DNA from 4 places in the Pantoea stewartii genome. Region 1 is predicted to be linked to each of the others. Evidence: predicted binding sites of a transcription regulator. Region 1 holds the regulator's gene; each other region holds the start of a gene.
The links. The regulator PurR, encoded in region 1, represses purine synthesis genes. The targets are predictions, from matches to a motif close to CANGCAAACGTTTGCNTG.

Region 1 (7,211 bases):
CTGAAGGTAAGGCACCGGTTGCACCGTCCGCCATTCCGGCAGGCACCCGCACCTCATTGCGTGCTGAAGACGGCAGCGTGTATCGCGAAGATACCTCGATGCCGCGCGAGCTGAGCGTCAGTGAAATCCAGCAGATTGTGGCGGATTTTGGTCAGGCAGCCGCCAATGCGCGTGAAGCTGATTTCGACCTGCTGGAACTGCACTCTGCTCATGGTTATCTGATGCATCAGTTCCTGTCGCCGTCGTCTAACCATCGTACCGATGCCTACGGCGGCAGCGTGGAAAACCGTGGCCGTTTTGCGCTGGAGGTCGTCGATGCCGCCATTGCTAACTGGTCCGCAGACCGCGTAGGTATTCGCGTGTCGCCTGTTGGCAGTTTCCAGAACCTGGATAACGGTCCGAACGAAGAAGAAGATGCGCTGTGGTTTATCGCTGAGCTGGCGAAACGCAACATCGCTTATCTGCACATGTCCGAACCGGACTGGGCAGGCGGCACGCCTTACAGCGATGCGTTCCGCCAGAAAGTGCGGGATACCTTCCCGGGCGTCATCATTGGTGCCGGCGCTTACACCGTCGAAAAAGCCGATGACCTGATCAGCCGTGGCCTGATCGATGCCGTTGCGTTTGGTCGTGACTACATCGCCAACCCGGATCTGGCGCAGCGTTTACAAAAAGATGCTCCGCTTAACCCACAACGTCCCGAATCGTTCTACGGCGGTGGCGCAGAGGGCTATACTGATTATCCTGCGCTGTAAAACAGCAGGCAGCCGTGAGAAGGTGTCACGGCTGCGGTTATTGTTTGGCGATGATCGTCGCTATACTGCGTATTTATGTCATCCGGGGATGACGTTTTTTTAAAGAGGAAATTATGCGTTTACTTCATACCATGCTGCGCGTTGGCGATTTACAACGCTCAATCGATTTTTACACCCGTGTGCTGGGCATGCGTCTGCTGCGTCAAAGCGAAAATGCTGAATATAAATATACGCTTGCGTTCGTCGGCTACACCGAAGAGAGCGAAGGCGCGGTGATTGAACTGACCTATAACTGGGGCGTAGACAGCTACGACCTGGGGAATGCTTATGGCCACATTGCGCTGGGCGTTGATGATGTCGCGGCAACCTGTGAACGTATTCGTAACGACGGCGGCAACGTGACCCGTGAAGCGGGCCCGGTGAAAGGGGGCTCCACCATCATCGCCTTCGTTGAAGATCCTGACGGTTATAAGATCGAGCTGATCGAAAACAAACATGCCGGTCACGGCCTCGGTAACTAACCGTTACCGCCCATCAGCCTGCCTCCTGCAGGCTGATTCTTACTTCCCTCGCCCACATCTGCTGCAGAGAGTGCGCTTTTTTGGCATACTACGCGCTGCCCTTTTTCTGCAATGAGATCCTGATGCCTGAATCGTCTTCCCCCAACGCACTCAATCAACGCTTTCGTGGTTTTTATCCTGTCGTGATCGATGTTGAAACGGCGGGCTTTAATGCGCAAACCGATGCGCTGCTGGAAGTCGCTGCCATCACCCTGAAAATGGATGATGAGGGTTGGCTTCATCACGACGAGACGCTGCATTTTCATGTGGAACCCTTTGTCGGTTCGCTCCTGCACCCTGAAGCGCTGGCGTTTACGGGCATCGATCCCACGAATCCTTTGCGCGGCGCAGTCAGCGAATATGAGGCCCTGCATGCCATTTTTAAAATGGTGCGAAAAGGCATCAAAGAGACCGGATGCAACCGCGCCATCATGGTCGCTCACAACGCCACGTTTGATCTGAACTTTATGAATGCGGCGGCGGAACGTGCGGGCCTGAAACGCAATCCCTTTCATCCCTTTGCGACCTTCGACACGGCTGCGCTGAGCGGACTGGTGCTGGGCCAGACCGTGCTGGCGAAAGCCTGCAAAGCCGCAGGAATGGCATTCGACAGCAGTCAGGCGCACTCCGCGCTCTATGATACACAGCAAACGGCGACCTTATTTTGTGAGCTGGTTAACCGCTGGAAACGGCTGGGAGGCTGGCCGTTAGCTGTAACGGAAGCGTCGGCGACGGGTGGAGAAACAACCGAGTAACGCGCGTAAAAAAGGCCGACGAGGTCGGCCTTTTTCAGTTATTCCGCTTCTTTAAACTTCTCAGCGGTTTCTTTGATTAACGGCTGCAACTCGCCGCGCTGGAACATTTCAACAATAATGTCGCAGCCGCCGACCAGTTCGCCATCAACCCATAACTGCGGGAACGTGGGCCAGTTGGCGTATTTTGGCAGCTCTGCGCGAATATCCGGGTTCTGCAGAATATCCACGTAAGCAAAGCGCTCACCACAGGCAGACAACGCCTGGACCGCCTGCGCAGAGAAACCGCAGCTTGGCAGTTTCGGCGAACCTTTCATGTACAGCAGGATCGGGTTTTCTGCGATCTGGCGCTGAATTTTTTCTACAGTACTCATTATTGCCTTCCTTAATTCGTCACTTCGTGTTTCTTTATTGTAGCGACTTCACGCCAGGACTGAAAACGAGATTTTGGCTCGTCCGACGTTAAATCGCCATGTTTGCTAAGTAGGCTGGTCAGGCATTCGCAGGAAACTGTGACAAAGACTATGAATGTATTCATAATTTGCAATGAATTTGCTGTTATAAGAGACTGAAATTCCTGATTTATGCCTGATTTTTATCCAGGCCATCAATTAATAAAAAAAGGACTTACTCTTTTAAAAAAAACTGGACTAGAATGACTTCGGCGCTGATCGGTGATCAGATTTTTCTTAACTTTGTCAGAGACCTGTTTGATCTGACAGCTTAACCAGTAAACGGACTATGCGTTCAATCATTACGCTTCTTATTCTGGCTTTTGCGCAACTCTTCTTTAACATCGCTGCTGCCTCCCCGCATGCGACGGTTAAGGCCAGCTTGCATAAGGTAGAGAAAAAAAGTGCGCGCGACGATGATCGGCGCAAACGACGCGCGGTTAAAGCCTCATCTAAAAAAAGTCGCACCTCCGCTGTTCAGAAAGTCAGTAAGACCACGAAAACCAGCAAAACGACCTCTCACACCACCACGCACAAAACGCTCGCTAAAACGACTGCCTCGCACAAGACGCTGAGCAAAAAAGTCGCCGCCAATGCCGCCAGCAAAAAACGGTATGGTCATCAACGTGCTGCGAAGGCGTTAACGGCAGACAATACCGAAACCGGCACCATTAAAATGAGTAAAGCGCATCGCCAGCGTTACCAGAAAGCGCGTGAAACGGCGATGGCAAAACTGATGGGGCAACTTGGCAAGCGTTATCAGTGGGGAGGCAAATCGCCCCATACGGGTTTTGATTGCAGTGGCCTCGTATGGTACGCCTACAAAGACGTCGTGAAGTTTAAGATCCCCCGTACCGCTAACGAAATGTACCATCTGCGGGATGCAGCACCGGTCAACCGCGAATCCCTTGAAAAAGGCGATCTGGTTTTCTTCCGCATCAACGGGCGTGGAACCGCAGATCATGTCGGGGTTTACCTGGGCAACGGTAAATTCATTCAGTCACCGCGTACCGGTAAAGATATTCAAATCAGTGCGTTGAGCGAAGATTACTGGCAGCGCCATTATATTGGTGCGCGTCGCGTTATGACGCCAAAGACCGTTCGCTAAACGTCCTTCATACAAAAAAGCCGGGAAAGGCAACTTCCCGGCTTTTTTATTGCCCACCTCACCCCGATTGTGCAGCCGGATGTTCCAGGCGAAAATGCCGCACCTGCCGGTGATACGGTCTGACAGACAGGACGTATCACCGGCAAGGCTGGACGCGCAGTCAGCCAGTCAGCCAGCCAGTCAGCCAGCCAGTCAGCCAGTCAGCCAGTCAGCCAGTCAGCCAGTCAGCCAGTCAGCCAGTCAGCCAGTCAGCCAGTCAGCCAGTATAGCGTCGCTGCAAACGAATGCGGCTAGTGCAGAATAGCGGTGAAGCTAAACGCGATGATCATTAACAGTGCGGCTGCCGTCGTCATTAATGACAGTTTTAAATCGGTACTCATCCCCTCTCCTTTAACCCTGACGTTTGTAAGGTGAAAGCATTTTCACATACGCGTGGGTAAAAATCTCGTTTTATCCGCACAGCCTTGTTAGAATCCCCCCTTTGTTGCGCAACAGCGCGCAATATCGGTTGCGTCCGCGCCCTTTTCAGACGTTATTTCCTGCCCTGATGACTCAATACCGGACAGAAAAGCGATGTTTTTCGCAGAAATAACCGTCCGCTGACGCAAACGTTTAACAATATGCTTATCAATAATTTAGATAGGCCCGGGAGTTCGATTTACATGGCAACAATTAAAGATGTGGCGAAGCGTGCGGGCGTGTCCACCACGACCGTCTCACACGTCATCAATAAAACGCGCTTTGTCGCAGAAAATACCTGCGAAGCGGTGTGGGAAGCGATTCGGGAACTGCATTATTCTCCCAGCGCAGTCGCGCGTAGCCTGAAGGTGAATCACACCAAAACGCTGGGCCTGCTCGCCACGTCCAGTGAAGCGCCCTACTTTGCTGAAATTATCGAAGCCATTGAGAATCACTGCTTCGATAAAGGCTATACCCTGATTTTGGGCAACGCACATAATGACCTGCAAAAACAGCGCGCCTATCTGTCGATGATGGCGCAAAAGCGCGTTGACGGGCTTCTGGTGATGTGTTCAGAGTATCCGGATGATCTGCTGCAAATGCTGGAAGCGAACCGCAATATTCCGATGGTGGTGATGGACTGGGGCGAATCCCGTGCCGACTTTACCGATACCGTACTGGACAATGCTTTCCAGGGCGGTTATCTGGCAGGACGTTATTTGATTGAGCGTGGTCATCGCGATATTGGTGCCATTCCCGGCCAGATGGAGCGTAACACGGGAGGCGGTCGCCATGCCGGTTTCCTCAAGGCGCTGGAAGAAGCAGGTATTCAGCCACGTGCCGAATGGATTGTGCAGGGTGACTTTGAACCCGAATCTGGCTATCAGGCCATGCAGCAGATTCTGTCACAGAAGCAGCGCCCAAGCGCCGTATTCTGTGGGGGCGACATCATGGCGATGGGCGCAATCTGCGCGGCCGACGAAATGGGCCTGCGCGTGCCGCAGGATATCTCCGTCATCGGTTACGACAATGTGCGCAATGCGCGCTATTTCACCCCGGCACTGACCACGGTGCATCAGCCTAAAGCCCAGTTGGGTGAGAAAGCGCTGGAGATGTTGTTAGATCGCATCACCAGTAAGCGGGAAGAGTCGCAGACAATTGAAGTCCACCCGACGCTTATTGAGCGACGTTCGGTGGGCTATGGTCCTTATCGCGATTATCGCCGTTAATCCTCGCTCAACCACTCCTGATTTAGCGTTTGCGCATCGCCCAGGTACTGGAGTAACCACCCCAGCGCCGGTGATGCGCGATCTTCCGCCCAGCTGACGCAGCAGGGACTTTCCGGAAACGCCTGCGGTAAGTTCAGCTCTGCCATCTCGCCGCTGTCCAGTAAGGGCCGCGCTAAATGGCCCGGTATCATCGCGACACACAAACCGGCGCGCACACAGTCCAGACCGGTTTGCCAGTCCGGGACCACCAGCCGGCGTTGGTTATCCAGCGCCCAGGTCATACGACGCGGTAACGCGCGCGACGTATCTTCCAGCACCAGAGAAGGCCAGTTGCGCAACGCCTCATCATCTAGCGTAGCAACCTGCGTCAGAGGGTGCTGACGCGCCACCACGCAACGCCAGTTCAGGGTGCCCATATCGCGAAAGGCGAAACGCCCCCCCACCGGAATCGCCTGTGTCGCACCTATCGCCACATCCACTCGCCCGTCTGCCAGCGCATCCCAGACGCCGTTAAAGACCTCATAGCTGATGTGCAACTCCATGTCGGGAAAATGGCGGTAAAAATCCCTGACAAACTGCCGGGTCCGCTGCGGTTTGACGATGCAGTCGACGGCAATACCAATCTGACCGCGCCAGCCGTTGGCGAGCTGTTGACACTGACGTCGTGTGGCATCCATTTTTTTGATAACGCTGCGCCCTTCCCGCACAAAATGCTCGCCCGCCGGGGTGAGAATCACCTCCCGGTGCTGGCGTTCAAACAGCGGCACAGCCAGCCAGGTTTCCAGCTGGCGAACGGTATAGCTGATGGCAGAAGGCACACGGTGCAGTTCCTGGGCGGCCGCGCTAAAGCTGCCACCGCGTGCGACCGCATCCACCACTTCCAGCGCATATTCAGACCACATAATTTGCCTTCAAAATTTTTAACAGCAACAGGCAAATTTTACCGTTTCACAGCGTGAAGTACAGCTTTTACACTGCCCCGCGTTTATTCTGCAACTGATGAGAACCCGATGTCCGCTTCAAAAGGCTTTATTCCCTATCTTGCCGTGCTCAGTATGCTGGGCTTTCTGGCAACCGATATGTACCTGCCCGCCTTCGGCGCTATGCAGCAAAGTTTTAGCACGTCAGCCGGGATGATCAGCGCCAGCATGAGTCTGTTTCTGGCCGGTTTTGCCTGTGGTCAACTGGTCTGGGGCCCCTTATCTGATCGGTTGGGGCGTAAGCCGGTGCTGCTGGCAGGCCTCGTCCTGTTTGCTCTGGGCTGTGCGGGTATGTTGTGGGTAGATAATGTGATCCTGATGCTGGTACTGCGTTTTGTACAGGCTATCGGCGTGTGCGCGGCGGCCGTCAGCTGGCAGGCGCTGGTCGTTGATCGCTATCCTCAGTCACAGGCCAATAAAGTCTTTGCTACCATTATGCCGCTCGTCGCGCTGTCTCCCGCCCTGGCGCCGTTACTGGGCGCCTGGCTGATCGGCCATTTTCACTGGCGCGCCATTTTTGCGGTGCTGACGGGAATTGCTGTGGCGCTCATCCTGGTCACGCTGCGCCTGCCTTCGCCGCAAAAAAATCAACGTTCCCCTGCTTCGCAGCCTGGGTTTCTGACGCTGCTGCGCGCACGTGCCTACAGCGGTAACGTACTGATGTATTCCGCCTGCTCGGCCAGTTTTTTTGCATGGCTGACGGGTTCGCCGTTTATTCTGGCTGAAATTGGTCTGTCTCCTGCGGATATCGGGCTCAGTTATATTCCCCAAACCATCGCCTTTTTAATCGGCGGGTTTGGCTGCCGTGCGCTGCTCAACCGGTTTTCTGGCGCAACGCTGCTGCCGTGGCTGCTCGGCGTCTATAGTCTGAGTGTCGGGGCGCTGTTTGCCGTCGCGCTTTCGGGAAGCCCGTCAC
Region 2 (7,211 bases), 1.7 Mb from region 1:
GGGCATTTATCACTTCAGCACCGTAGTGCCTCGTCGTCACGCCTCAGTGTAAAGTGCACCGGATTTGCCTGGCGCACACACCTACACGCTTAAACCGGGACAACCGTCGCCCGGCCGATATAGCCTTCTCCGTCCCCCCTTCGCAGTAACACCAAGTACAGGAATATTAACCTGTTTCCCATCGACTACGCCTTTCGGCCTCGCCTTAGGGGTCGACTCACCCTGCTCCGATTAACGTTGAACAGGAACCCTTGGTCTTCCGGCGACAAGGTTTTTCACCTTGTTTATCGTTACTTATGTCAGCATTCGCACTTCTGATACCTCCAGCATGCCTCACAGCACACCTTCAACGGCTTACAGAACGCTCCCCTACCCAACAACGCTTACGCGTCGCTGCCGCAGCTTCGGTGCATGGTTTAGCCCCGTTACATCTTCCGCGCAGGCCGACTCGACCAGTGAGCTATTACGCTTTCTTTAAATGATGGCTGCTTCTAAGCCAACATCCTGGCTGTCTGTGCCTTCCCACATCGTTTCCCACTTAACCATGACTTTGGGACCTTAGCTGGCGGTCTGGGTTGTTTCCCTCTTCACGACGGACGTTAGCACCCGCCGTGTGTCTCCCGTGATAACATTCTCCGGTATTCGCAGTTTGCATCGGGTTGGTAAGCCGGGATGGCCCCTAGCCGAAACAGTGCTCTACCCCCGGAGATGAGTTCACGAGGCGCTACCTAAATAGCTTTCGGGGAGAACCAGCTATCTCCCGGTTTGATTGGCCTTTCACCCCCAGCCACAGGTCATCCGCTAATTTTTCAACATTAGTCGGTTCGGTCCTCCAGTTAGTGTTACCCAACCTTCAACCTGCCCATGGCTAGATCACCGGGTTTCGGGTCTATACCCTGCAACTTAACGCCCAGTTAAGACTCGGTTTCCCTGCGGCTCCCCTATACGGTTAACCTTGCTACAGAATATAAGTCGCTGACCCATTATACAAAAGGTACGCAGTCACACCACGAAGGTGCTCCCACTGCTTGTACGTACACGGTTTCAGGTTCTGTTTCACTCCCCTCGCCGGGGTTCTTTTCGCCTTTCCCTCACGGTACTGGTTCACTATCGGTCAGTCAGGAGTATTTAGCCTTGGAGGATGGTCCCCCCATATTCAGACAGGATACCACGTGTCCCGCCTTACTCATCGAACTCACAGCCTGTGCACCTTTGTGTACGGGAGTATCACCCTGTACCCTGCGACTTTCCAGACGCTTCCACTGATGCACAAGCTGATGCAGGTTCTGGGCTCCTCCCCGTTCGCTCGCCGCTACTGGGGAATCTCGGTTGATTTCTTTTCCTCGGGGTACTTAGATGTTTCAGTTCCCCGGTTCGCCTCATGCCGCTATGGATTCACTGCATGATAGTGTGACGAGTCACACTGGGTTTCCCCATTCGGGTATCGCCGGTTATAGCGGTTCATATCACCTTACCGGCGCTTATCGCAGATTAGCACGCCCTTCATCGCCTCTGACTGCCAGGGCATCCACCGTGTACGCTTGGTCGCTTAACCTCACAACCCACAGGCGTTTTGCGCTTGCGTGTTATGAGCTTTTGAGAGACCCGAACGCATCGTGCTGTGTTCCTTATTACGGAGGAACACGACGTGCGTCGTTTCAAATTTTCAGCTTGTTCCGGATTGTTAAAGAGCAAATATCTCAAACGTGACCCTGAGGCCAGTTTTGAGATACTTTGTGGAGACACCTTTCACCTGTCACCAAGCAAGTGGCGTCCCCTAGGGGATTCGAACCCCTGTTGCCGCCGTGAAAGGGCGGAGTCCTAACCGCTAGACGAAGGGGACACGTACGTGTGTCTCGACTTCGCAGCCGTCTTGCTTCTTCAGCTTTCTATCAGACAATCTGTGTGAGCACTTCGCACGAAGGTATCTTCAGGTAAGGAGGTGATCCAGCCGCACCTTCCGATACGGCTACCTTGTTACGACTTCACCCCAGTCATGAATCACAAAGTGGTAAGCGCCCTCCCGGAGGTTAAGCTACCTACTTCTTTTGCAACCCACTCCCATGGTGTGACGGGCGGTGTGTACAAGGCCCGGGAACGTATTCACCGCGGCATGCTGATCCGCGATTACTAGCGATTCCAGCTTCATGTAGGCGAGTTGCAGCCTCCGATCCGGACTACGACGCACTTTATGAGGTCCGCTTGCTCTCGCGAGGTCGCTTCTCTTTGTATGCGCCATTGTAGCACGTGTGTAGCCCAGGTCATAAGGGGCATGATGATTTGACGTCATCCCCACCTTCCTCCGGTTTGTCACCGGCAGTCACCTTAGAGTGCCCAACTTAATGATGGCAACTAAGATCAAGGGTTGCGCTCGTTGCGGGACTTAACCCAACATCTCACGACACGAGCTGACGACAACCATGCACCACCTGTCACTCTGCTCCCGAAGGAGAAGCCCTATCTCTAGGGTTGTCAGAGGATGTCAAGACCTGGTAAGGTTCTTCGCGTTGCTTCGAATTAAACCACATGCTCCACCGCTTGTGCGGGCCCCCGTCAATTCCTTTGAGTTTCAGCCTTGCGGCCGTACTCCCGGCGGTCGACTTAACGCGTTAGCTCCGGAAGCCACTCCTCAAGGGAACAACCTCCAAGTCGACATCGTTTACGGCGTGGACTACCAGGGTATCTAATCCTGTTTGCTCCCCACGCTTTCGCGCCTCAGTGTCAGTTACAGACCAGAAAGTCGCCTTCGCCACTGGTGTTCCTCCATATCTCTACGCATTTCACCGCTACACATGGAATTCCACTTTCCTCTTCTGCACTCAAGTCTCCCAGTTTCCAATGACCCTCCACGGTTGAGCCGTGGGCTTTCACATCAGACTTAAGAAACCACCTGCGCGCGCTTTACGCCCAATAATTCCGGATAACGCTTGCCACCTACGTATTACCGCGGCTGCTGGCACGTAGTTAGCCGGTGCTTCTTCTGCGGGTAACGTCAATTGCTGAGGTTATTAACCTCAGCACCTTCCTCCCGCTGAAAGTACTTTACAACCCGAAGGCCTTCTTCATACACGCGGCATGGCTGCATCAGGCTTGCGCCCATTGCGGAAGATTCCCTACTGCTGCCTCCCGTAGGAGTCTGGGCCGTGTCTCAGTCCCAGTGTGGCCGATCACCCTCTCAGACCAGCTAGGATCGTCGCCTAGGTGGGCCGTTACCCCGCCTACAAGCTAATCCCATCTGGGCACATCCGATGGTGTGAGGCCCGGAGGTCCCCACTTTGGTCTTGCGACGTTATGCGGTATTAGCTACCGTTTCCAGTAGTTATCCCCCTCCATCGGGCAGTTTCCCAGACATTACTCACCCGTCCGCCACTCGTCACCCGAGGAGCAAGCTCCTCTGTGCTACCGTCCGACTTGCATGTGTTAGGCCTGCCGCCAGCGTTCAATCTGAGCCATGATCAAACTCTTCAATTTAAAGTTTGATTTGCTGAAACCAGTTCAGCGATGCTCAAGGAAAACGTCGTAATGAATTTCAATACGTGTTCACTCTTAAGACTTGATATTTTTTTGCGTCCGGAGACGCGGATATCAATCCTGCGAGTGCCCACACAGATTGTCTGATAAATTGTTAAAGAGCAGTGCAACCAGCGGGTTAACCGTCTGTTGCGAGGTGGCGTATATTACGCTTTCCTCCTTCAGAGTCAACTTCTTTTTCAGAAGTTTTTCTCCGGCGGCTCAGTTGCCTGACCCTCTCAACACCGCATTCCATAAGCCGTTGTGCCGTGTCGATGGAGGCGCATTATAGGGAGTTCTCGCGGGCTGACAAGGGCTAAATTCAATAAAAATGACTGTTCGCTGCATTCCACAGCAAAAGCCCGCCTTATACGCAGTTACACACAAAGTTATCCACATTCCTGTTACGTACAAATTTAGACGAGCATCACGCAAACGTTTTCGCTACAATGCCCCCGCAACGCTATGGATGCCCCTTTTCGGGGCGTTACCTGAAGTTTTCGCGTTTTCACTTCTCTATAAAGGGGAAGAAAGCTCGCAAACTTGATGTAACGCTCTTATTTACGCGAATCAAAGCCAAGGGATAAAACCACCATGCAACAACCTCGTCCTTTACGCCGCGCCCTGCTCAGTGTTTCTGATAAAGCCGGCATCCTCGAATTTGCTCAGGCACTCTCCCAACGTGGTGTTGAGCTGCTCTCTACAGGCGGCACCGCACGTCTGCTGGCAGAGGCAGGGCTCCCCGTCATCGAAGTGTCTGACTACACCGGTTTCCCGGAAATGATGGATGGACGCGTTAAAACGCTGCACCCGAAGGTCCATGGCGGCATTCTGGGACGTCGCGGACAAGATGATGCGGTAATGGCGCAGCACGCTATCAACCCTATCGATATGGTGGTCGTTAACCTTTATCCCTTTGCACAAACCGTCGCGAAGCCAGACTGCTCACTGGAAGATGCCGTAGAGAACATTGATATTGGTGGCCCAACCATGGTGCGCTCGGCGGCCAAGAACCACAAAGATGTGGCGATTGTGGTAAAGAGCAGCGACTACCCGGCCATCATCGCCGAGCTGGACGCCAACCAAAACTCACTGACGCTGGAAACCCGTTTTGACCTGGCGATCAAAGCGTTTGAACACACCGCTGCGTACGACAGCATGATTGCCAACTACTTCGGTAGCATGGTTCCCGCCTACCATGGTGAAACTGAGCAGCCGGCAGGACGCTTCCCTCGCACCCTCAATCTTAACTTCGTTAAAAAGCAGGATATGCGTTATGGCGAGAACAGCCATCAGGATGCCGCCTTCTATATAGAAGAAAATGTACAGGAGGCCTCTGTCGCTACCGCCGAGCAGGTGCAGGGCAAAGCACTGTCTTATAACAACATTGCGGATACCGATGCAGCACTGGAGTGCGTAAAAGAATTCGCTGAGCCCGCGTGCGTCATTGTAAAGCATGCTAATTCTTGCGGCGTGGCCGTCGGCGAGTCCATTCTGGCGGCTTACGAGCGCGCTTACCAGACCGATCCTACCTCTGCATTTGGCGGTATTATTGCGTTTAACCGTGAACTGGACGAGGCGACCGCACAGGCCATTATCAGCCGGCAGTTTGTTGAAGTGATCATCGCCCCTTCGGCGACCGAAGCGGCCCTGAAAATCACGGCGACGAAACAAAACGTTCGTGTACTGGTATGTGGTGAATGGCAGGGCCGTGTCGCCGCGCTGGATTTCAAACGGGTGAATGGTGGTCTGCTGGTTCAGGATCGCGATCTCGGGATGGTCGATGCCAGCCAGTTGCGTGTCGTCAGCAAGCGTCAGCCTTCTGAACAGGAACTGCGTGATGCTCTGTTCTGCTGGAAAGTGGCTAAATTCGTTAAGTCCAACGCCATTGTCTATGCACGCGACAATATGACTATTGGCATAGGTGCGGGCCAGATGAGCCGCGTCTATTCTGCCAAAATTGCGGGCATCAAAGCGGGTGATGAAGGTCTCGAAGTTAAAGGTTCTGCGATGGCTTCCGATGCGTTCTTCCCATTCCGTGATGGTATTGATGCCGCTGCAGCCGTGGGCGTGAGCTGTGTCATTCAGCCAGGCGGCTCTATCCGCGACGACGAAGTGATTGCAGCTGCCGATGAACACGGTATTGCCATGATCTTTACTGATATGCGTCACTTCCGTCATTAATTCTGTGGAGCGTTTTATGAAAATTTTAATCATCGGTAACGGCGGACGTGAACATGCCCTGGCCTGGAAAGCCGCCCAGTCGCCGCTGGCAACGGCCGTTTTTGTCGCCCCTGGTAATGCAGGTACGGCGCTGGAACCGGCTTTACAGAACGTCGATATTTCCCCAACAGATATCCCGGCATTACTTGCCTTTGCGCAACGTGAACAGATCGATCTCACTATCGTTGGACCCGAAGCGCCGCTGGTGATTGGCGTGGTTGATGCATTCCGTGCCGCCGGCTTAAAAATCTTTGGTCCGACTCAGGCTGCCGCACAGCTGGAAGGTTCGAAAGCGTTCACGAAAGACTTCCTTGCGCGTCACAACATCCCCACTGCCGAATACCATAATTTCACCGAGGTCGCCCCTGCGCTGGCCTATCTGCGTGAAAAAGGGGCGCCCATTGTCATCAAAGCCGATGGCCTGGCTGCCGGTAAAGGTGTCATTGTGGCCATGACGTTGCAGGAAGCCGAAAACGCGGTGCAGGATATGCTGGCGGGCAACGCCTTTGGTGACGCCGGGCACCGTATTGTGATCGAAGAGTTCCTGGACGGTGAAGAAGCCAGTTTTATCGTGATGGTCGATGGCGAGAATGTCCTGCCGATGGCCACCAGTCAGGATCACAAACGCGTCGGCGATGGGGATACAGGGCCAAACACCGGCGGTATGGGCGCTTACTCTCCTGCACCAGTGGTGACGGATGAAATCCACCAGCGCGTCATGGACCAGGTCATCTGGCCAACCGTACGTGGCATGGCAGCAGAAGGGAATGTCTACACAGGCTTCTTATATGCCGGGCTGATGATCGATAAGACCGGTCAGCCAAAAGTGATCGAATTCAACTGCCGTTTCGGCGATCCGGAAACGCAGCCCATTATGCTGCGCCTGCAATCGGATCTGGTGGATCTCTGTCTGGCTGCCTGTGAAGGCAAGCTCGATCAAAAAGACTCAAAATGGGATCCCCGCCCTTCGCTGGGTGTGGTGCTGGCGGCTGGCGGCTACCCAGGCCCCTACGCGAACGGCGAACAGATTCACGGTTTGCCGCAGGAAGAAGCGGCTGACGGCAAAGTTTTCCATGCCGGTACACGCCTGGAAGGCGACCGCGTACTGACTAACGGTGGACGTGTGTTGTGCGTCACCGCGTTAGGCGATGACGTTGCCGCTGCGCAGAAGCGCGCTTATGCGCTTGCTCAGCCGATTTCCTGGCAAGGCAGTTTCTGCCGCCGCGATATCGGCTATCGCGCCATTGGTCGCCAGTAACGATGACAGGGGCACACGTTGTGCCCCTTTTTCATGCCTCAGAAATCCGCCTCTTTGGGCTCATCTGCACATTCGTCTTTGTGACTGACCCGCAACAGTTGAACGCCTTCTGGCGCTTCCAGCCATGAAACCATCAAGGGACCAGCGGAATGACGTCGGTAATGCGTGAGCGTCTGCCATGCCTCACTGTCAAACGCTGGCGTCACCTTTTGACCGTCAC
Region 3 (7,211 bases), 1.8 Mb from region 1:
CATCCAGATTGGCCTGAATGAATTGGGCGCTTCATCGCTGAATTTCGTTGTGCGTTGCTGGAGCAACAGTAGCGATCTGCAGGACGTTTACTGGGATCTGCTCAAGAACTTCAAACGTGCGCTGGATAACAAAGGCATTGGTATTCCTTACCCACAGATGGATGTCCATCTGCATCAGGTGAACAAACCTGACGCGGAAACTGCGGTCACCCGTTAAGCCGATGGGCGGCAGCCGCCGCCCATTAAAATGGCTAATGACGTATTAATTTTTTCCATTTCCGCTAATCATATCGGCTTCTCTATAATGCCTGACATCTGACTGATGTAAGGATATTTCCCGTGTTATCGATTTATTTTCAAGGGCTTGCTCTTGGGGCCGCGCTCATTCTGCCGCTGGGGCCGCAAAATGCTTTCGTGCTTAATCAGGGCGTGAAACGGCACTATCATCTGATGACCGCCACGCTCTGCTCGCTGAGCGATGTTGTGCTGATCTGCGCGGGGATTTTCGGGGGAAGTGCGCTCCTGCAGCAGTCGCCACTGCTGCTGACCGTGATTACCTGGGCAGGTGTGGCCTTTTTGCTCTGGTATGGCTGGGGCGCATTACGGACCGCTTTTCGCCGCGAGCTGGCGCTGGCGTCTGGCCTGGATATCCGGCAGAGCCGAGGCCGGATCATTGCCACCCTGCTGGCAGTCACCTGGCTCAATCCCCACGTTTATCTCGATACCTTTGTTGTGCTTGGCAGCCTGGGAAGCCAGTTTCCTGATACCCACGCGCGTCAGTGGTTCGCCCTGGGGACCGTCAGTGCCTCTGTGTTGTGGTTTTTTGGCTTAGCCCTGTTGGCGGCCTGGCTTGCGCCGTTACTGCAGACAACGCGCGCGCAACGCCTCATCAACCTGCTGGTCGGCGCGGTCATGTGGTTTATCGCGTTTCAACTCGCACAGCAGGCTATCACACGATTTTGAGCAAAAGGTAAACGAAAACGGGTTATCCAGACCCGTTTTCCGAACTTTTGTCATTACCTTCACTCCAAGCAAGGCGTAATATGATGCGCGTGCCGGCTTCGGACCCGAAGCCACCGAACTGACCTTTCAAGGAGGACTTTCATGAAACTGAAAGCATTGGCGCTTGTCGCGATGATGAGCGCAGGGGCATTGCCTTTAAGCGCACAGGCTGATGAACTGCCAAACGGACCGCATGTTGTGACGTCAGGCAAAGCGACGGTTGATGCCCGCCCGGATATCGCGACGCTGTCAATTGTGGTGAATGTCTCATCGAAAGATGCCGCAGAGGCAAAGAAACAGGTCGACAGTCGTGTTGCGCAGTATTTTGATTTCCTGCAGAAAAACGGCATCGAGAAAAAGGATATTGAGGCGGCCAACCTGACCACGCAGCCAGAATACGATTATACCAAAGACGGTAAATCACAGCTGAAAGGTTACCGTGCGGTACGTCAGGTTCAGGTGACCGTCCGCCAGCTGGACAAGCTGAATGAGCTGCTTGACGGCGCGCTGAAATCGGGCCTGAACGAAGTTCGCAGCGTCGAGTTAGGCGTCGCCAATCCTGAGCGCTACAAGCAGCAGGCGCTGAAAGCCGCCATCAAAAATGCGACTCAGCAAGCCACAGAACTGGCAGAAGGCTTTAACGCCAAACTGGGGCCAATCTACAGCATTCGCTATCAGGTCGCTAACTACCAGCCTATGCCGATGAATCGCATGTTTAAAGCCTCCGCGGCAGCGGCCGATACTTCCGCGCAGGAAACCTACGACCAGCAAAGCATTAACTTCGATGACCAGGTTGATGTGGTTTTTGAGATGAAACCCAATACGGCACAGTAAGCTTATCGATGCTGTCGTGAAGCCATCAGCGGCCGTGTTTACCAGGTGCGCTTTGCACCGCTGATGCGGTGCCTTCCCATCGCTCAGCAACCTGACGGACTGTCGCAGTCGGCCTGTTCCTTTGCCGGCGGCGCTTTTCCCCCGCATCCCTGCGGGGGGCAATCCCTGGTTGATTCCCGCTTTTCAGCGCCCGGTATCACCTGCTGAAATCACGCCCCTGATGGCCATGGAGCCGTGCTGCTTTTAGCAGGGTACACTCTCACTGCAACGCCTGACGCTTGCTGCGGCACAGGGGATTATTTTCTTTAGTTCAGCAGAAGCCCTGACAGGCTGTCCGGTTCCGGGCGGTTTGTTCGGAGAATAAGCAGGCCGGGAATGCTGCCCGGTAGCGGCAGAGAGTCGCGTTTGACACGCACCGTCCCCAGTTTATCCGACCTTCACTTTCGCCTTTGGCCGCTATTCCATCGTGTCCTGACGCAGAACCCGATGACCATGCGCAATCAGCGCATCGGTGACCCGACGCATCAGTCGGCTTTCCGGTGCAAAACGGTGCCAGTACAACATCCGGCGCTGATACAGCCCCGGTGTCAGATCGATCAGCTCACCGCTCGCCAGTTCGCGCTCAATCTGCAGATGCGGGATCATACAGCAGGTTGAGCCCTGACGGGCCATCTGCACAAAGGCTTCAGAAGAGTTAACGATATGGCAGGGTACGCTGCCCGGCGAAAGATCGAAGTTCTGCTGTAAAAAGGCCTGATGCATATCATCCAGATGGTCAAATGCGACGGCAGGCGCTTTCAGCAACGCGGAACGGGTGACGCCGTTGGGAAAAAAGCGCTCGGCAAAGTCACGAGAAGCCACAAACAGGTAATCCAGGGCGCCCAGTTGATCAACCAGACAACTGGGTAAAGGCTGGGGCTGGATACTGACTGCGCCGACCACTTCGCCACGTCTCAGCCGTTCCTGCGTACGGGTTTCATCTTCAACCTGGAGGTTAAGGCGCACCGGCGAATCGGCCAGCACGTCTTTTAATGCAGGCAACAGCCAGGTGGCCAGACTGTCGGCGTTCACCGCCAGGGAGAGCAGTAACGGCGTCGTACCGCTGATTTCGTCCCCCAGCCACTCTTCCTCCAGCAGTTCAACCTGGTGCAACAGCGCAAGCAGCTTTTGCCCCTGCTCAGTGGGACGAGGGGGCACGGTGCGAACCAACAGCGGCTGACCAAACAGGTTTTCCAGCTGTTTGATGCGTTGCGATACGGCCGACTGGGTGATGCACAGTTTTTGCGCAGCACGTTCAAAGCCACGTTCACGTATCACTGCGTCCAGCGCCTGAAGCGTTCTGTAGTCCGGGCGTTTCATTATTCTTTTCTCTCCTTCAGGGTGGACGTTACGATGCCACAAATGTGCCTGAGCAAAAGTCTGGGGTATTTTTGTGGGCTGGCTTCCAAAGCATTAAATCCGCCCAATGCATCCGAGCATTTTCAGCAAACCTTGCTTTATACTACGCGCATTTTCTTATCGCACAGGTTCTAAACATACCATGACGCAGGATGAACTGAAAAAAGCTGTTGGTTGGGCTGCACTTGATTATGTCCAGCCAGGTACGATCGTCGGCGTGGGAACAGGCTCTACCGCTGCCCATTTTATTGATGCGCTCGGCAGCATCAAACACCAGATTGAAGGTGCCGTGTCCAGCTCTGAAGCCTCCACGCAAAAGCTCAAAAGCCTCGGTATTCAGGTGTTTGATTTGAATGAAATCGATGACCTGGCCATCTATGTTGATGGTGCCGACGAAATTAATCCCCAGATGCAGATGATCAAAGGCGGCGGTGCCGCGCTGACCCGCGAAAAAATCGTCGCGGCCGTGGCTAAAAAGTTTATCTGTATTGCCGATGCATCGAAAGAAGTCGACGTGCTGGGGCATTTTCCGTTGCCCGTTGAAGTGATTCCCATGGCACGCAGCTACGTCGCGCGTGAACTGGTCAGGCTGGGCGGTTTGCCTGAGTATCGCCAGAATGTCGTCACTGACAACGGTAATATCATCCTGGACGTGCATAATCTGCGTATTCTGGATCCCATTGAGCTGGAAAAAACCATTAACGCGTTACCGGGCGTCGTCACCGTCGGGCTTTTCGCCACCCGGGGTGCCGATGTGGCGTTGATTGGCGGACCGGATGGGGTCAAAACGCTGAAAAAATAACGCGACGGGCGCATAATTTGCGCCCGCGTTTTTTAATTAAAAAAAAACTTTTCTCGCCAGGCTGAAATTTGGTGACTTATGTCACATAAGCGTCATCAACAGCGGGTTCATTCTCCCCGATGCGGCCAACCCACGATTTTGTCCGGCAAAGTTTGGCTTCTGAATCCAGCCAGCCAGCCGGTCAGGCAATCGTTTGTATTGCTGCTGGCGTTTTTTTTGATATTTTGACTGCTGGCTGACTGCGTTCAGTCCTCGTTGAATTCTGAATAGGGTTGGGAAATGGCAAAGGTTTCACTGGAAAAAGACAAGATTAAGTTCCTGCTGGTGGAAGGTGTCCACCAGAGCGCGCTGGACAATCTTCGTGCTGCAGGTTACACCAATATTGAATTCCACAAAGGCGCACTGGATAGCGAGTCATTAAAGGCTTCCATCCGTGACGCGCACTTTATCGGTATCCGTTCCCGTTCCCAACTGACTGAAGAGATTTTTGCCGCAGCAGAAAAACTGGTCGCTGTGGGCTGTTTCTGTATCGGTACCAACCAGGTTGATTTAAATGCGGCGGCAAAGCGCGGTATTCCCGTTTTTAACGCCCCGTTTTCTAACACGCGCTCGGTCGCCGAACTGGTGATTGGCGAAATGCTGCTGATGCTGCGTGGCGTGCCAGAAGCGAACGCCAAAGCCCATCGCGGTGTCTGGAATAAGATTGCTAAAGGCTCATTCGAAGCGCGCGGTAAGAAGCTGGGCATTATCGGCTATGGTCACATTGGTATGCAGTTAGGCGTGCTGGCCGAGGGCCTGGGCATGCACGTGTATTTTTATGATATTGAAAATAAACTGCCGCTGGGTAATGCCTCGCAGGTGCGAAGCCTGACGCAGTTGCTGAATATGAGCGATGTCGTCAGTCTGCATGTGCCTGAAACCGCCTCGACACAAAATATGATCTCTGCTGACGAGCTGGCGCAGATGAAACCTGGCGCGCTGTTAATCAACGCCTCACGCGGCACCGTCGTGGATATTCCGGCACTGTGTGACGCGCTGGCCAGCAAGCAGGTCGGGGGCGCGGCCATTGACGTGTTCCCGGTTGAGCCAGCCACAAACAGCGATCCGTTTGTCTCGCCACTGAGTGAGTTCGATAATGTCATTCTGACGCCACACATCGGGGGTTCCACCGAAGAAGCGCAGGAAAACATTGGTATCGAAGTGGCAGGCAAACTGGCGAAATATTCCGATAACGGTTCAACGCTGTCTGCAGTGAACTTCCCTGAAGTGTCCTTGCCGATGCACGGCGTCAGCGCAAGCCGTCTGCTGCACATTCATGAAAACCGTCCGGGTGTGCTGACCGCAATTAACCAGATTTTTGCCGAACAGGGCATCAATATCGCCGCGCAGTACCTGCAAACCTCACCCATGATGGGGTATGTGGTGATTGATATCGATGCCGAGCACGAACTGGCAGAGAAAGCGCTGCAGCTGATGAAGGCTATCCCTGGCACTATCCGCGCCCGTCTCCTCTACTGATTTATCAAAATAATCAACCCAGGCGCACAACAGTGCCTGGGTTTATTCTTCCCACAACCACAACGTTGACGGCGTCAGCACGGCGGGCAAAGGAATATCCCAGGCCGCCACAGGCAGCGAATCGACCAACTGGCAGTCGTGCGCGATGCCAACCGGTAAAAAAGCGTGCTGTTTCCAGTTTTGTAACGTGCGGTCGTAAAAACCGCCCCCCATGCCCAGACGCTGACCACTGCGATCAAAGGCCACCAGCGGCACCATCATCACATCCAGTTCGTCCAGCGTAACCATATGCCGGATATCGAGTGGCGGTTCAGGAATACGTAGCTTGTTCGGGCTCAACGGCGTTTCTGGCGTATAGCGCAGAAAAAGCAGATGACCGGCAGAGAAGGGATGAAGCACAGGAAGATAAACGCGTTTGTTCTGCTGCCATAATTTTGCGATAAGCGGACGCGTATTAATTTCCCCATCGACGGATAAGAACAGCGCGACGTTTTGGGCGTCGGAGACAGGCGCAAAGTTAATCGCGTGTTCCGCAAGCTGTTCGGCGGCAGTATGTTGCTGTTCCGGGGTTAAGGCGCGACGTAAATGACGAACATGCTGACGAATGTCCTGTCGCTGAAGTAAAGAGGGTTCTGACATGGTGTCCCCCAGAAGAAGTCGCCTGAGCGACGCACTATATCATGTCTGGTGGGGGATAATGCAGTACAACCAGAAAGGAGATCTCCGAGATGCCGCCGTAGGCTGTAACCCTTGAACCCTTGGTTCAAGGTGAACATGCCGTCGCAACCATCAGGCTTCTCGGACGGACCGAGCATGCTCACAGGTTGCGGAGCGTCACATTCTGTTGGTATGAAATATCGGCTCAGGGGACTGGCCCACTTGCAAACATCTCAGAGAAAATTGACTTCACCGTCAGTGTAGCACAGTGACCATGAAGTATTATTCGAACTTCGCATCCTGACGATCAGTTATGCGACCTTGCTCAACTAATGCCTGCTCTATCGTCTGCTGTAACATACGGATTCGTTGTTCCATATTAGCAGCATAGTCGCGCGTCTTGTTTTTTTCTTGTGCCAGTTCATGGCAAATGTTTAACGCGGCAATGAACACCAGTTGCTCTGTATTGGTGACTCTAGTGCGAACTTTTAAATCTTGCAACCGTTGATTGAGATCTTCCGCCGCCGCGTTCAGCGCATCTTGCTGTTCAGGCGGACAATTTACTCTCAAAGAACGACCAAAAATTTGTAAATCTACCGGTTGTGCAGACATGCCACCTTCCTGACTGATTACCTGGCTCGCCATTCCCTTAGCCTTCAATGGCCTGGGAGGCGGGCAACTATATAGACCTGAGAAATAAGATACAACCCCTTTTCTGGAAACCTTGAGGCAGCTAGTGGTAGCATACCACGAACTCTTACAGCCAACGACGATGAAAAATGATGTCTTCACAGAACGCAACCCCTGATTACAATGCGCTGGCGGCGGCGCTCTCACAGCACGGCGTCGGAATGACACCTGCCGAAATGCACGGATTACTCAGCGGTATTCTGTGTGGCGGTAATCAGGATACCAGTTGGAAAACGCTGGTCCACGATCTCGCGAATGAAGGCATGGCTTTTTCGCACACGCTGGCCCAGCCGCTGCAGGATTTGCATGC
Region 4 (7,211 bases), 1.6 Mb from region 1:
TCGTCCAGATGCAGATCGTGTCCTAAATTGCTTTCTATCCATTCCAGCAAACTACGAATAAACTCGCGCTGATTCATGGTGTTCTCCTGGTTAAAGCAGATGTGCAGGAACACACTTTAGCGCGCTAAATTTATCCCTTAATTAGCGGAAAATTAGCGCAGAATTAGCAAAGCGCTCCATGCCTGCACCGACGCCAGGTTTTGTCGCCTTCCCGGCCGGAGCGGTAAGAGTGCTGAGGCTGGTAACAGCAATAATTCTGCGCTAATAATCCAGCGCTACACTGGGGTCATTTTTCTGGGGGACGTCATCCATGCGCGTGTTGCTGGTTGAAGATGATGAAATGATCGGTGCCAATTTACAGCAGGCGCTGGAAGCCGCGGGCTGGTCTGTCGACTGGGTTCGCGATGGCGTGTATGCGCACAATGCCTGGAGCGAAGGCGGTTACAGTTGCGTGCTGCTTGACCTCGGTCTGCCTCGCGACGACGGGTTGCAGGTGCTCAGACGCGCACGTGGGCGCGGTGATGCCACACCGGTATTAATTCTGACCGCACGCGACACGGTCGCTCAGCGGGTACAGGGCCTGGATTACGGGGCAGATGACTATTTGCTCAAACCCTTTGATCTGCAGGAAGTCATGGCCCGTATGCGCGCGATCACCCGACGCCACCATGGTTCTGCCGATTCGGTGCTGGGCAGCGGCGATGTTCAACTGGATATGTTGACCCGCGAAGTCCTGTACAAAGGGCAGCGTGAACAGCTCACCGCCCGGGAATATGCCCTGCTTTATGCTCTGCTGGAGCGGCCCGGTGCCATTCTGTCACGTGAACAGCTGGAAAACCGTATCTACGGCTGGGGCGAAGAAGTCAGCAGCAATGCCGTGGACGTTCTTATCCACGGGATGCGGCGCAAGCTGGATAATGATGTGATTCGCAACGTGCGTGGGCTGGGCTGGCGAGTACCGGCAATATGAAAATCTTTATGCGTTCATTACGAAATAAATTACTCAGTACCCTGCTGTTGATTCATTTACTGATGATTGGCGGTGTCGCCTGGTATTTTTTTAACTGCTACGGCGAAATGGTTGGCGTCATTAAGGACGAACAGCTCGCCAAGCTGGCCGATGCGTGGTCCGTTAACCGTGAAATCCCCCCGTTGATGCCGGTGATTGCGCCTGCGCATAAGATCAAAAGTGCCTTTGTCATTCAGCTGTGGGATGCGCAGGGCCGGTTACGATCCAGCTCATGGCCAGAGCTGCATGCGCCCTTACAGTCGGAAAATGGCTACAAAGACGTGCAGATCGGTGACTGCCGCGACTGTGAATGGCGTATTTACACCCGTTCCGGTCAGCCAGGCAGTGAGATTAAAACTATTCAGGTCATGCTGAACCTGAGCTACATGAAAGAGATGATGGTGCGACGGGCGCTGTCGGCGATTATTCCGCTGATTTTGATGATGCCGCTGTCGCTGCTGGTCATCTGGCTGGTCGTGCGCAAGATCACCCGGGATTTGCGCGTTGCCTCGCGAGAAATCGCCGCCCAGGATGCGCACCATCCCCACAGCGTATCGCCGGAACGGCTGCCCGACGAAATTCAGCCCCTGGTTGAGGCCTACAACTCCTTACTGGATAAACTGCGTGCCGCCTGGTCTTCACAACGTCAGTTTATGGAAGATGCCGCTCATGAACTGCGGACGCCGGTCACCGCCGTCACGCTGCAACTGGAAAATCTGCGTCAGCACATTCAACCCGGCGAGGCCAGCCGTCAGTTCGCTCAACTGGAATCAGGTGTGACCCGCACGCGCCATCTGGTCACTCAACTGCTGAATATGTCGCGCTGGGAAGATCAGTCAGTCGTCGCGCACCTCGAAAATATCGATCTGGAAGATGTGCTGAAAGAGAGTATTGAACAGCTCATGGTTGTGGCGGATAAACGCGGTATCGACATTGGCTTTAGCGGCACCACGCACTATCGACTGCAGGCCGGGCGTTCCGAACTTCGCAGCCTGTTTGATAATCTGATTGGCAACGCGATGTTACATACGCCTGAAGGCAGCATGGTCGATGTGCTGCTGCATCGTGTGGCAGGACAAACCGTTGTCGACATCGTTGATAACGGTCCGGGTGTACCGGAATCCTTTCTTGAACGCGCATTCGATCGCTTTGCCCGTTCACCCGACGTTAAAGCGCAGGGCAGCGGTTTAGGTCTGTCTATCGTGCGCAGCGTCGCCCAGAAACACCATATCGACGTTGCCCTTGCCAACTGTCGGGACGCACAAGGCCTGCGCTGCGGTTTTCAGGTGCGCGTCACCTTTCCCTGATTCCTGCCGATCGATTCGGAACCCGACAACGTAAACGGTTGCCTGGTTCCGTTCGCCACAACCCTATATTGTGACAATCATCACAATTATGATGAATTGTTATGCAACACATTTTGACAAATGTGATCAAAAGCTATTTTCTATCTCTCTGTTACAGGCACGCTACGCTAACTAAAACAGTCGGCCTGAGTACATTACTGCCCAACCTTTGGGATTGATTTCCAAACAGCACGCAAACGATTGTCTTGCGTATGAAAACCAGTGGTCAAATATAATGAAATTTAAAACGTTAGTTGCAGGTGCCCTGCTGGCAGGCTCCCTGAACGGTGCAGTGCAGGCTGCAGAAAACGATCCCCAGTACCTTTCCGACTGGTGGCATCAGAGCGTCAACGTGGTGGGCAGTTACCACACCCGCTTCGGGCCCCAGTTCAATAACGATGTCTATCTGGAATACGAAGCGTTCGCCAAAAAAGACTGGTTTGATTTTTACGGCTACGTTGACCTGCCAAACTTCTTTGGCGTAGGCAACAACAACGCCAACGGTATTTTCGACCACGGTTCACCGCTGTTCATGGAAATCGAACCGCGTTTCTCTATTGATAAACTGACCGGCACCAGCCTGGCTTTCGGTCCGTTTAAAGAGTGGTATTTTGCCAACAACTATATCTACGATATGGGCCGTAACAGCGCAAACCGCCAGAACACCTGGTACATGGGCCTGGGCACCGACATCGATACGCACAGCGATATCGGTCTGTCACTGAACGTCTATGCCAAGTACCAGTGGGAAAACTACGGTGCTGCGAACGAAGACAGCTGGGACGGCTATCGCTTTAAGGTGAAGTATTTCGTGCCAATCACCACACTGTGGGGTGGTAACCTGGGCTATGTGGGCTTTACCAACTTCGACTGGGGCTCAGACTTGCGTGATAAGACCGGGCCGATCCGTACCAGTAATTCCATTGCCTCCAGTCATATCCTGTCACTGGGCTACGAGCACTGGCACTTCTCTGCTGTGGCGCGTTACTTCCATAACGGCGGTCAGTGGGGAGACGGTCAGGAGTTAGGTTTTGGCAGCAGCGCGTCTGAAATTAAATCAACGGGCTGGGGTTACTATCTGGTAGCTGGCTATAACTTCTGATCAGTTTGTTGCAAGACAGGCACGGTAATTGACGGTGGCCTTCCCCCTGGGAAGGCCGCTGTTGTATGCGCCATCCAACGTCGTTGAACGGCATCACCGACAAATTACTCGTCTGATTTAACAACGTTAATGCGCCACGGAATATTGAATTTATCAATAAACATGGCGAAGCCATCAGACCAGAAAGTTTTTTGCCACGGTGTGGTCACTTTCCCGCCTGCCGACAGCTTTTCAAACCAGGCTTTACCCTGTTCTGCATCCGTGGTCGCCAGACTGACGGCATAGCCTGCGTGCTCTGACGCCGGTGGCTGGTCAGGATTGCCGTCACTCATCATCAGTTCGCCCTGCCCGATACGCAGATGCGCATGCATAATTTTTTCAGGTGGCAACGGGGGTGCAGACTGGTCGCCAATCTGTTCACCCTGCTCCGGCATATCACCAAACGTCATTTTTTGCAGCAGCTGTCCACCTGTTGCCTGCAAATAGAATTCCATCGCCTCTTCACAGCGACCATAGAGAAACAAATAAGGACATACTTGCATTATTACCTCGATACAGGTGAGTAGAAACTTCCTTATAAGGAAGTAATAAGTGTAGACGACAGCGCAGAGAAGAGGATTCATAACGGCGCAAAGAATCTCCTTTCAGAGGATTTACCCAATCGCCTGAGACGTCGCCCCCGTTTTTTTTCAATTAAATCAATGCCTGGTACGCTAATAATGTTTTACGTGTTAATAACCATATTATCTCACAGGCAATAGTCACTTTTATTTACTACTGCAAGGATTAGAATTAACCCTTAAATTACAATGCCTTAAAATAAATAATAAATGAACTGTTCAGACAAATGCTGACAACCGCACTTTCCTGCTTTGCACTTCCTCGTTGACTCAACCTATTAGTGGATCTGAAAACCATACCGCCGGCGTTAACGCATGAAATAACCGAAGCGGCAAGCGAAACGTCAACCTGATAATAGTGAATCAGTTGGTTCATTATTTCGCTTATGTTTTATGCACTTAATTCTGTGCTTATTTCGGTGCGTTCCAGCTAAATATTTAGCCCCAGGATGCCGATATATCTGTCCATAATCCCCCCTGTTCAGGACTGTGTTATGTCGTTAAAAAAATCATCACTGTTGGTGTTGTCTTTTCTGTTAATTCTTTTTCTTATCAGTATTTCCGTCAGCATCTGGTTACTGGCCCGCAGCAATGCGTCACTTAATGCCGTGAATAAAGAAATTCGTGTGGTGCTGTCGGTGATTGACCCCATCAACCACAGTCGTACCTTACGCGTCCGTCTGATGGAGTACATGAAAGAGACGGAGAATGGTGGCCCGCAGGGCGCCGCTTCACTGGACAGCGTAAAAAGCGTTGCCGCTAAAGCCGATGCCGCTTTCCAGGCTTATCTGAACGCGCCACGTATTCCGGGAGAAGAAGCGGAAGCAGAACGCTATCGTCAGGCTTACCTGGCCTACCGCGATCAGGGCATTCAGCCTTTAATCGCAGCGGCCGAGGCCGGGGACCAGCAGCGCTTTAAAAACCAGATCGCAAACGTCGTGCGCCTGGATCGCCAGTATGAAATTGTCCTGGACAAGGTGCTGGCACAACATGAAGCCTTTGCGAAGAAGCTCAATACGGATGCCCAGAGCAACTTTTCCTCTGGGATCCTGTTGTTAGTCGTATTTGGTGTGCTGTTTCTTGCCATTATCGTGGCCATACTGGTCTTTGTCAGACGCTATATTTTATCGCCGCTTGATCACGCCAAAGCCCACTGCAGCCAGATTGCCGCAGGAATTCTGGACAAACCGGTGCCGGTCAACACCGGTTCAAAGAGCGAGATTCAGCAGTTAATGACCTCTATGGAAAGCATGCGTACCGCGCTGACCGGCATTATTACCCGCGTCCGCCAGGCAACCCAGGCGGTCTCTTTCGCCTCGCAGGAAATTGCCAGCGGCAACGTTGACCTGGCCTCGCGCACGGAACAGCAGGCCGCAGCCCTGACCGAAACGGCCGCCAGTATGGAGCAGCTGGGCGCGACCGTGAAACAGAATACGGACAATGTCTTTGAAGCCTGCCGTCTGGCCAGCGAAGCCGTGAAGAATGCGGAGAGCGGCGAACACGTGTCCCAGCAGGTCATCGTTTCCATGTCAAAAATTAACGAGAGTTCGAAAAAAATCGAAGACATCACCAACGTCATTAACGGCATAGCGTTCCAGACCAATATTCTGGCGTTGAACGCGGCCGTTGAAGCCGCGCGAGCCGGTGAGCAAGGTCGCGGATTTGCCGTGGTAGCGGGCGAAGTACGCAATCTCGCCCAGCGCAGTGCGGTGGCGGCAAAAGAAATTGAAGGACTGATTGCAGAATCGGTGGCGACAATCCGGGTCGGCTCCGATCAGGTCAGCCAGACCGGTGAAGCGATGAATGCGATTATTGCCTCGGTCGGCCGGGTCAACGTTCTGATGGATCACATTTCGACGGCCTCCAATGAGCAGCATCATGGTATCAGCCAGATTGAAAAGGCGGTGACCGAAATGGACAGCGTGACCCAGCAAAACGCCGCACTGGTGCAGGAATCGGCCGCCGCGGCCGCGTCGCTGGAGGAGCAGGCGCAGTACCTGACGCATTCCGTGTCGGCGTTCCGTCTGGCTGACGCCTAATTGCCTGCCCGCCCCGGAAAAAAAGCGGGGCGGGCAGGGAAGTCTGTCAGGTGGTATCTCCACCTGACTGGCTGTTATCGCATCTGACTTGACCTTATTTCTCTCTGCACCGCGTCTGAACGCTGACTGCCCATCCGATCCAGCCATAACTGGACTCTGCCCTGTTAAAAATTCACCACTATTCCTATCGGCAAGAATCAGAGAATTGATTATTCTGCTGCTTCCTGCTCGCGAACGGGCACCTGTTTCAAAGCGATTATTGCCTGTAGTGAGAATGGCCATCATCCTTACATGAGGTTTACCCTAAATGACACCAGCCTTGACTTCAGGGATGGCACCGACGTCTGCCTCGTCGACTGCCCATACCAGCTTAGCCGGGCGCATTGACGCGCTGCCCTCTTCTGGCGGTTTGTGGCGATTCATCTCGCTACTGGCGTTAGGCGGCTTTTTTGAACTCTACGATCTGTTTGAAACCGGCTATATCAGCACAGGGTTACTGGCCGCCGGCATTTTCCATGCGGGCAGCGCCGGTATTCTGGGCATTACCGATCAGGCCGCATTTGCGTCGGCGACCTTTCTGGGCTTATTTGTGGGGGCCAGTTTGCTTACGCCTTTTGCCGATCGGTTTGGCCGTCGGCTGACCTTTATCTGTGCGTTAGCCTGGTACGGATTTTTCTCGTTACTGATGGCGTTTCAGCACAGCGCAGAGATGGTGATTCTGTGTCGCTTTTTGGTCGGTATTGGGTTGGGCGTGGAGCTGGTAACCATCGACACCTACCTGAGCGAATGGGTGCCCACGCATCTGCGTAACCGGGCGTTTGCCTTCTCCTTTTTTATTCAGTTTTTATCGGTGCCAACAGTGGCGCTCATGTCATGGTGGCTGATGCCGCAACATATTCTGGGCCTGGAGGGCTGGCGTTGGGTGGTCATCGCGGGCGCTGTCTGCTCGCTGATTATCTGGCTGGTGCGTAAAAACCTGCCGGAATCCGCCCGCTGGCTGGCCCAGCAGGGACGGCATGAAGACGCCCATGCCGTGATGTCGGCCATGGAAAAACGCTGCGGCATCGTGCCCGGCCAACACCTGACGCACTCACA

Region 2: a site for PurR is predicted at 3,939-3,956, ahead of purH (bifunctional phosphoribosylaminoimidazolecarboxamide formyltransferase/IMP cyclohydrolase). Genes of this name have one in related genera too.
Region 3: a site for PurR is predicted at 4,219-4,236, ahead of serA (phosphoglycerate dehydrogenase). Genes of this name have one in related genera too.
Region 4: a site for PurR is predicted at 2,344-2,361, ahead of G5574_RS15005 (nucleoside-specific channel-forming protein Tsx). Genes of this name have one in related genera too.

The regions. Positions count from the first base shown of each region.
Region 1 is NZ_CP049115.1:179,884-187,094, reverse strand. It holds gene nemA (alkene reductase) at 1-755, shown strand, start outside; gene gloA (lactoylglutathione lyase) at 869-1,276, shown strand; gene rnt (ribonuclease T) at 1,399-2,070, shown strand; gene G5574_RS00835 (Grx4 family monothiol glutaredoxin) at 2,109-2,444, opposite strand; gene G5574_RS00830 (C40 family peptidase) at 2,809-3,627, shown strand; gene G5574_RS00825 (hypothetical protein) at 3,707-3,931, shown strand; gene cydH (cytochrome bd-I oxidase subunit CydH) at 3,918-4,007, opposite strand; gene purR (HTH-type transcriptional repressor PurR) at 4,290-5,315, shown strand; gene punR (DNA-binding transcriptional activator PunR) at 5,312-6,217, opposite strand; gene punC (purine nucleoside transporter PunC) at 6,326-7,211, shown strand, end outside.
Region 2 is NZ_CP049115.1:3,072,919-3,080,129, reverse strand. It holds rRNA gene G5574_RS14620 (23S ribosomal RNA) at 1-1,555, opposite strand, end outside; tRNA gene G5574_RS14615 (tRNA-Glu) at 1,769-1,843, opposite strand; rRNA gene G5574_RS14610 (16S ribosomal RNA) at 1,936-3,471, opposite strand; gene purH (bifunctional phosphoribosylaminoimidazolecarboxamide formyltransferase/IMP cyclohydrolase) at 4,105-5,694, shown strand; gene purD (phosphoribosylamine--glycine ligase) at 5,711-6,991, shown strand; gene G5574_RS14595 (DUF1481 domain-containing protein) at 7,030-7,211, opposite strand, start outside.
Region 3 is NZ_CP049115.1:2,018,787-2,025,997, reverse strand. It holds gene mscS (small-conductance mechanosensitive channel MscS) at 1-217, shown strand, start outside; gene argO (arginine exporter ArgO) at 340-963, shown strand; gene G5574_RS09555 (oxidative stress defense protein) at 1,105-1,836, shown strand; gene G5574_RS09550 (LysR family transcriptional regulator ArgP) at 2,293-3,195, opposite strand; gene rpiA (ribose-5-phosphate isomerase RpiA) at 3,377-4,036, shown strand; gene serA (phosphoglycerate dehydrogenase) at 4,316-5,554, shown strand; gene G5574_RS09535 (5-formyltetrahydrofolate cyclo-ligase) at 5,597-6,193, opposite strand; RNA gene ssrS (6S RNA) at 6,271-6,454, opposite strand; gene zapA (cell division protein ZapA) at 6,494-6,823, opposite strand; gene G5574_RS09520 (YecA/YgfB family protein) at 6,994-7,211, shown strand, end outside.
Region 4 is NZ_CP049115.1:3,166,624-3,173,834, reverse strand. It holds gene G5574_RS15020 (helix-turn-helix domain-containing protein) at 1-77, opposite strand, end outside; gene G5574_RS15015 (response regulator) at 311-970, shown strand; gene G5574_RS15010 (sensor histidine kinase) at 967-2,316, shown strand; gene G5574_RS15005 (nucleoside-specific channel-forming protein Tsx) at 2,591-3,457, shown strand; gene yjdN (VOC family metalloprotein YjdN) at 3,562-3,999, opposite strand; gene G5574_RS14995 (methyl-accepting chemotaxis protein) at 4,572-6,116, shown strand; gene G5574_RS14990 (MFS transporter) at 6,424-7,211, shown strand, end outside.